Linked DNA regions of Amycolatopsis sp. NBC_01488. The protein of the gene in region 2 interacts with the protein of the main gene of each other region in a pairwise test. Links are inferred from orthologs where the notes say so. Each region holds a gene or a part of one and is shown on either strand. Other genes may lie near its edges.

Region 1 (3,440 bases), 740 kb from region 2 along the record:
CCGACGGCGGGCAACGTGCACGAGATCGTCCGGGACCGGCTGCCCGCCGGTGAGCGGGCGTCGGTGGTCTACGTGGACTACGAGCCGGTGGCGGCCGCGCACTCGCGGCTGATCCTGGAGCGCGAAGGCGCCACGGACTGGGCGGGGCTCGTCGAGCGGGACATCCGCCGCCCGAAGGAGATCTTCGGAGACGACGTCACGCGCGAGCTGATCGACTGGTCGCGGCCGGTGTGCCTGCTGATGATCACGGTCATGCACTTCATCGGCCCGTCGGACGACCCGGACGGCCTGATGGCGACGTACCGGTCGAAGCTCGCGCCGGGCAGCTGGCTGGCGCTGACGCACGGCACGTGCCGGGACGACGCCCCGCCGGACCGCGCGGCCGAGGTTCGCCGCTTCATCGAGGCGTACCAGGCGACGTCGAACCCCGCGTGGCTGCGATCCGCGGACGAGCTGCTCCCGTGGTTCGGCGGCTGGCCGCTGCTCCCGCCGGGGATGACATCGTTGCCGGACTGGCGCCCGGAGACGCCGCCGACGCCGATCGACGCCGAGACGCGCCCCTTCGCGTGGTGTGCCGTCGCGCGTCGCCCAGGCCTCTGAACTGGGCTTTTACTGATCGCTGTGGGCGAACGCACCATCGGAAACAAACCCACCCTTCGGAGAGTTGAGCTAGGCAGACTCAACTACACGAGGAGTGCACATGTCCGACACCCGCCTCCTGCCCGTGCTCCCGCTCGATGACGACGTCGTGCTGCCGGGCATGGTCGTCCCGCTCGACCTGACCGACACCGAGACGCGGGCAGCGGTGGAGTCCGCCCAGGCCAAGACGCCGAGCCAGGCCTCGTTCCCCGGCATCCGGTCGACCGGCGCCACCAAGGCCGAGGTCCTGATCGTCCCGCGCGTCCACGGCGAGTACGCCGAGTTCGGCACCGTCGCGACGGTCGAGCGCATCGGCCGCGTGCCTGGCGGCAAGGCCGCCGTCCTGCTGCGCGGCACGAGCCGCGCGCTCGTCGGCCGGATCGCCGACGGCCCCGGCGCGGCCCGCTGGGTGCACGCCGAGGACGCCACCGAGACCACGGACGACCAGACCGCCAAGCTCGCGGCCGAGTACAAGGCCGTCGTCATCTCGATCCTCCAGCAGCGCGGCGGCTGGCAGCTGATCGACGCCGTCCAGCAGGTCGAGGACGCCTCCGCGATCGCCGACCTGTCCGGCAACGCGCCGTACCTCGACACCGAGCAGAAGCTCGAGCTGCTGACCACGCTCGACGTCAGCGCACGCCTGGAGAAGGCGCTCGAGTGGAGCAAGGCGCACCTCGCCGAGCTCGAGGTCACCGACACCATCCGCAAGGACGTCGCCGAGGGCATGGAGAAGCAGCAGAAGGAGTTCCTGCTGCGCCGCCAGCTCGAGGCCATCCGCAAGGAGCTCGGCGAGCTCGACGGCACCGTCCAGGACGACGACTACCGCGCTCGCGTCGAAGGGGCCGAGCTGCCCGACGCCGTGAAGAAGGCCGCGCTGGCCGAGGTGGACAAGCTGGACCGCACGTCCGAGCAGTCCCCCGAGGGCGGCTGGATCCGCACCTGGCTGGACACCGTCCTGGAGCTGCCCTGGAACGAGCGCACCGAGGACAGCTACGACATCGCCGCCGCGCGCGCCGTGCTCGACGCGGACCACGCGGGCCTCGACGACGTCAAGGAACGCATCATCGAGTACTTGGCCGTGCGCAAGCGCCGCACCGAGTCGGGCCTGGGCGCGGTCGGCGGCCGCCGTTCCGGCGCCGTGCTCGCCCTCGCCGGTCCTCCCGGGGTCGGCAAGACGTCGCTGGGTGAGTCCGTCGCGAAGGCCATGGGCCGCAAGTTCGTCCGGGTGGCGCTGGGCGGCATCCGCGACGAGGCGGAGATCCGCGGCCACCGCCGCACCTACGTCGGCGCGCTGCCCGGCCGGATCGTCCGCGCCATCAAGGAAGCCGGCTCGATGAACCCGGTCGTGCTGCTCGACGAGATCGACAAGGTCGGCGCCGACTACCGCGGCGACCCGACCGCGGCGCTGCTCGAAGTGCTGGACCCGGAACAGAACCACACGTTCCGCGACCACTACCTCGAGGTCGAGCTGGACCTGTCCGACGTCGTGTTCCTGGCGACGGCCAACGCGCTGGAGACCATCCCCGGCCCGCTGCTGGACCGCATGGAGCTCGTCACGCTGGACGGCTACACCGAGCACGAGAAGGTCACCATCGCCCGCGACCACCTGCTCCCCCGCGAGCTGGAGCGCGCCGGGCTGGGCGCTTCGGACGTCACGCTGACCGACGCCGCGTTCAGCCGGATCGCCGCCGAGTACACCCGCGAGGCGGGCGTGCGTGCGGCGAACCGCACGATCGCGAAGGTGCTGCGGAAGATCGCGACCAAGGTGGCGCTCGACGAGGTGTCCCTGCCGCTGACGGTGGACGCCCCGGATCTCGACACCTACCTCGGCCGGCCGCGGCACCTGCCCGAGTCGTCGCTGCCCGCGTCGACCCAGCGGACGTCCATCCCGGGCGTCGCGACGGGCCTGGCGGTGACCGGGGCCGGCGGTGACGTCCTCTACATCGAGGCGTCGCTGGCGGACAAGGAGTCCGGCGCGTCCGGGCTGCAGCTGACCGGCCAGCTCGGCGACGTGATGAAGGAGTCCGTCCAGATCGCGCTGTCCTACCTGCGCTCGCACGGCGCGGAGCTGGAACTGCCGGTGGGCGACCTGCGGGAGCGCGGCATCCACGTGCACGTCCCGGCGGGCGCGGTGCCGAAGGACGGGCCGTCGGCGGGCGTCACGATGACGACGGCGCTGGCGTCGCTGCTCTCGGGCCGCGTGGTCCGCGCGGACGTCGCGATGACCGGCGAGGTGTCGCTGACCGGCCGCGTCCTGCCGATCGGCGGCGTGAAGCAGAAGCTGCTGGCGGCGCACCGGGCGGGGATGAAGACGGTGATCATCCCGCAGCGCAACGAGCCGGACCTCGACGACGTCCCGGCCGAGGTGCTGTCCCAGCTCGACGTGCACGCGGTGGCCAATGTCCGCGAGGTCCTCGACCTCGCGCTGACGCCGGCTTCGACGCCGGTTTCCCAGGCGGCGTAACCCCGAACGCCGCCACCCGAAACGGCCGGTTTCCCCCTCGCACGGGGAAACCGGCCGTTCTCTTCGTCAGAGCCGCCGCGCGGCGATCAGGTAGCCGGTGCCGAGCAGGCCCGCGGCGCCGCGGCCGACGGTCGTCTCCGGCCGCCGGTGCCGCCGGTCCAGCCGGTCGAGCGGCGGCACCAGCGCGGTGACGTCGTAGAACAGCGTGTCCTCCGGCTGCAGTCCGGCCCGCCACAGCTCGTGGCGAAGCCGCCTCGGGGTGTACGCCTCGATGCCGGTGCGGCGCGCGCCGTGTCGCCGCGGGAAGCGCAGGGCGTCCTCCAGGCCGCCGAGCACG
Region 2 (3,482 bases):
CTCGTCCGGACCTGGGTCGTGCGGCGCGCGAGCTGACCCCGCTGTCCGGCCCTGCCGGTACCCCCAGGTAGCCTTACCTGGACAAACCCTCCTGCCACGGACAGTCCGTGGCCGCGAGCCCATAGGAGGTGAGTGGTTGTGTCACGCCATTACGAGGTAATGGTCATCCTGGACCCCACGCTCGACGAGCGCACGGTCGCCCCCACGCTGGACAACTTCCTCAACGTGATCCGCACTTCGGGCGGTTCCGTGGAGAAGGTCGACGTCTGGGGCCGTCGTCGTCTCTCGTACGAGATCAAGAAGCACGCGGAGGGCATCTACGCCCTGCTCGACCTGAACTCGTCCTCGGACGCGGTGAAGGAGCTGGACCGCCAGCTGTCGCTGCAGGAGACCGTGCTCCGCACCAAGGTCATGCGTCGCGAGATCAAGCGCGCCGCGGCCAAGCCCGCTGCCGCCAAGGCCTGAGCCGAAGGGTATTCCCGATGGCTGGAGACACCGTCATCACGGTGATCGGCAACCTCACGTCCGACCCGGAACTGCGCTTCACCCCGTCCGGTGCGGCGGTCGCGAACTTCACCGTCGCGTCCACGCCCCGCACGCTCGACAAGCAGTCGGGCGAGTGGAAGGACGGCGAGGCGCTGTTCCTGCGCTGCAACATCTGGCGCCAGGCGGCGGAGAACGTCGCCGAGTCCCTGACCCGCGGCGCCCGCGTCGTCGTGCAGGGCCGCCTGAAGCAGCGGTCTTTCGAGACGAAGGAAGGCGAGAAGCGGACCGTCGTCGAGCTCGAGGTCGACGAGATCGGCCCCTCGCTGCGTTACGCCACGGCCAAGGTCAACAAGGTCAGCCGCGGTGGCGGCGGCGGTGGTGACTTCGGCGGCGGCGGTGGCGGCGGGAACCGCGGTGGCGGCGGTGGCGGAATGCCGGCCGACGACCCGTGGGGTTCCGCCCCGGCCGCCAGCAGCGGCGGTGGCGGCGGCTTCTCGGACGAGCCCCCGTTCTGATCTCGTACACACCCACACAGATTTGAGATTCCAGGAGTAACCAGTGGCCAAGCCACCCATCCGCAAGCCCAAGAAGAAGGTCTGCGTGTTCTGCAAGGCCGAGAAGAAGGGCCGCCCGGAACTGATCGACTACAAGGACACCAACCTGCTGCGGAAGTACATCTCCGACCGCGGCAAGATCCGTGCCCGTCGCGTCACCGGCAACTGCAGCCAGCACCAGCGTGACATCGCCATCGCGGTCAAGAACTCCCGCGAGATGGCGCTGCTGCCCTACACCTCGACCGCGCGCTAAGGGAGGGCACTGACATGGCGAAGATCATCCTCACCACGGACGTGGCCAACCTGGGCGGCCCCGGCGACATCGTCGAGGTCAAGGACGGCTACGCGCGCAACTACCTGCTCCCGCGGGGCTACGCGATCGCGGCCTCCAAGGGCGCGGAGAAGAACGTGCGCACCATCCAGCGGGCGCAGGAGAGCCGTCGCATCCGCGACCTCGACCACGCCAAGGAGATCAAGGCGACGCTGGAGGGCCTCGGCGCCGTCCAGCTCACCGGCAAGGCGGCCGAGGGCTCGAAGAAGCTCTTCGGTTCGATCACCGCCGGCGAGATCGTCGACGCGATCAAGGCGGCCGGTGGCCCGCTGCTCGACAAGCGCGTCATCGAGCTGCGCGACCACATCAAGACCGTCGGCAAGCACTCGGTCGGCGCCCGGCTGCACCCGGACGTCAAGGTCGACGTGCGGCTCGAGGTCAAGGCCTCGCAGTAAGGCGGTACGCCGCGACAGGCGGGTCGCTCCTTCGGGAGCGGCCCGCCTTCACGCGTTTCGGGGGAACGCCGGACACACCGGCGCCGTCGTAGGACAATGGAGCGGGACGCGAAGGGAGCGCACTCGGATGGGTGACCAGGTCAGCATGTCCGCGCCGGCCGGGGGTGGTTTCACGTTCGACGCCGACAAGATCGACGGCGTCATCAAGAAGTGGCAGGACCTCCAGGCCGACCTCAAGCGCGACTACGACGACGCCAACCTGATGGCGAACGTCAAGGCGCCCGGCAAGGAGTTCGCCAGCGGCGACTGGGAGAAGCTCGCGAACCCGTCCGGCAAGGCGTTCCTCGAGCAGAACCAGAAGATGCAGGAGTACGTCAAGAACTACATCGACGCGCTCACCGCGGCGAAGCAGAAGATCACCACCAAGGAGTCGGACACGCAGGCCGACCTTTCGCAGACGGGGAACCCGGCCACGTGAACCGACGACTTCTCGCCGTCCCGGCACTGGTCTTCGCCGTGCTCGCCGTCGGCGGTTGCTCCGCCAAGACGCGGGGCACCGCGAACCCGGCGGAGACGACGGACTCCAGCAGCAGCGAGACCTCCCGCTCCGCCGCCGACTCCGCGCCGCGGGTGCCGGAGCCGCTGAACGCCGCGAACATCACTTCGGACGCCTGCACCACCATCAACGCGGACGGCCGCGCCACGCTGAGCCTCGGCGACGGTACCTCGCGCAGCACGGCGAACGGCCCCAGCTGCACGTTCCAGGAAGCCGCCGACCCGGGCAACCAGATCGACGTGACCACGGTGACGGCGAACAAGAACGGCCTCCAGGACGTCTACGACACCAAGGCGAACGACGCCTACTTCGGCGAGACGCAGGCGGACGGGTACCCGGCCGTCTACGCCGCCGCGCTGGACGACCGCAAGGACGGCAAGTGCGGCCTGTTCGTCGGGGTGACCGACCAGCTGGCGGTCAACATCCTGGTCCAGTACGACCACGGCTCGGGCGCGTCGGACCCGTGCTCGGTGGCGCAGAAGTTCGGTGAGGCGATGATCCACACCTTGAAGGAGGGCTGAGATGCTGGAGCTGGTGCTGCTCGGCGGCTTCGCCGCCTACAACATGGCGACCACGCACTCGGACGACCACACGTCGCAGCAGGGTGACCGCAAGATCGACTGCTACGACATCTGGGACAAGATCACGCACGGGCCCGGCACCGGCTCGATCGAGAACGGGCAAGCGGCGGCCAGCCGGCTCAAGGGCGCCTACGCGGACCGGCTCACCACGATCGACAGCCTGGCCAAGGAGATGGACGCGGCCTGGACGGGCGGCGGCTCCGAGGCCGCGCAGAACGCGGGCGCGCACCCGCTGCGGGTGTGGATGGAGGACTCGGGCACCAAGCTCACCGACTCCGACAAGTACCTCGGCGAGCAGAACACCGCGTTCACCACGGTGCACGCGAAGGTGCAGGAAGTCCCGAAGGACCCGCCGAAGAACAACCTGCTCAACTCGATCACGCCGTGGACGACCGACACCGACCGGGCGATCCGCGACTACAACACCAAGGGCCAGGCCAACGTCGACGCCTTCAACACCTACTTCAAGGCGAGCAACGACAACGGCCAGAACATGCCGAAGTACTCCGCGCTCAAGGGGCAGCAGGAGAACGTCAACGTCGACGGCGGCAAGGACGGCAAGAAGAAGCCGGGTGACGG

Evidence for each region.
Region 1: the proteins of rplI (region 2) and lon interact in binary tests that used the Escherichia coli proteins (3 or more experiments, as listed by UniProt). The link is inferred for Amycolatopsis sp. NBC_01488 from one-to-one orthologs.

The regions. Positions count from the first base shown.
Region 1 is NZ_CP109434.1:1,713,813-1,717,252, forward strand. Bases 387-3,401 are described here. They hold lon (endopeptidase La), read left to right. Parts: upstream 387-700; coding sequence 701-3,103; downstream 3,104-3,401. Other genes in these bases: OG738_RS08130 (SAM-dependent methyltransferase), read left to right, coding at 387-600; OG738_RS08140 (class I SAM-dependent methyltransferase), read right to left, coding at 3,170-3,401. Also shown: more of OG738_RS08130, read left to right, coding at 1-386; more of OG738_RS08140, read right to left, coding at 3,402-3,440.
Region 2 is NZ_CP109434.1:2,449,040-2,452,521, reverse strand. The notes cover bases 278-3,036. They hold rplI (50S ribosomal protein L9), read left to right. Parts: upstream 278-1,307; coding sequence 1,308-1,766; downstream 1,767-3,036. Other genes in these bases: OG738_RS11755 (hypothetical protein), read left to right, coding at 2,845-3,036; OG738_RS11760 (DUF3558 domain-containing protein), read left to right, coding at 2,241-2,843; OG738_RS11765 (hypothetical protein), read left to right, coding at 1,894-2,244; rpsR (30S ribosomal protein S18), read left to right, coding at 1,045-1,293; OG738_RS11780 (single-stranded DNA-binding protein), read left to right, coding at 483-1,001. In the rest of the region: OG738_RS11790 (hypothetical protein), read left to right, coding at 1-36; more of rpsF, read left to right, coding at 139-277; more of OG738_RS11755, read left to right, coding at 3,037-3,482.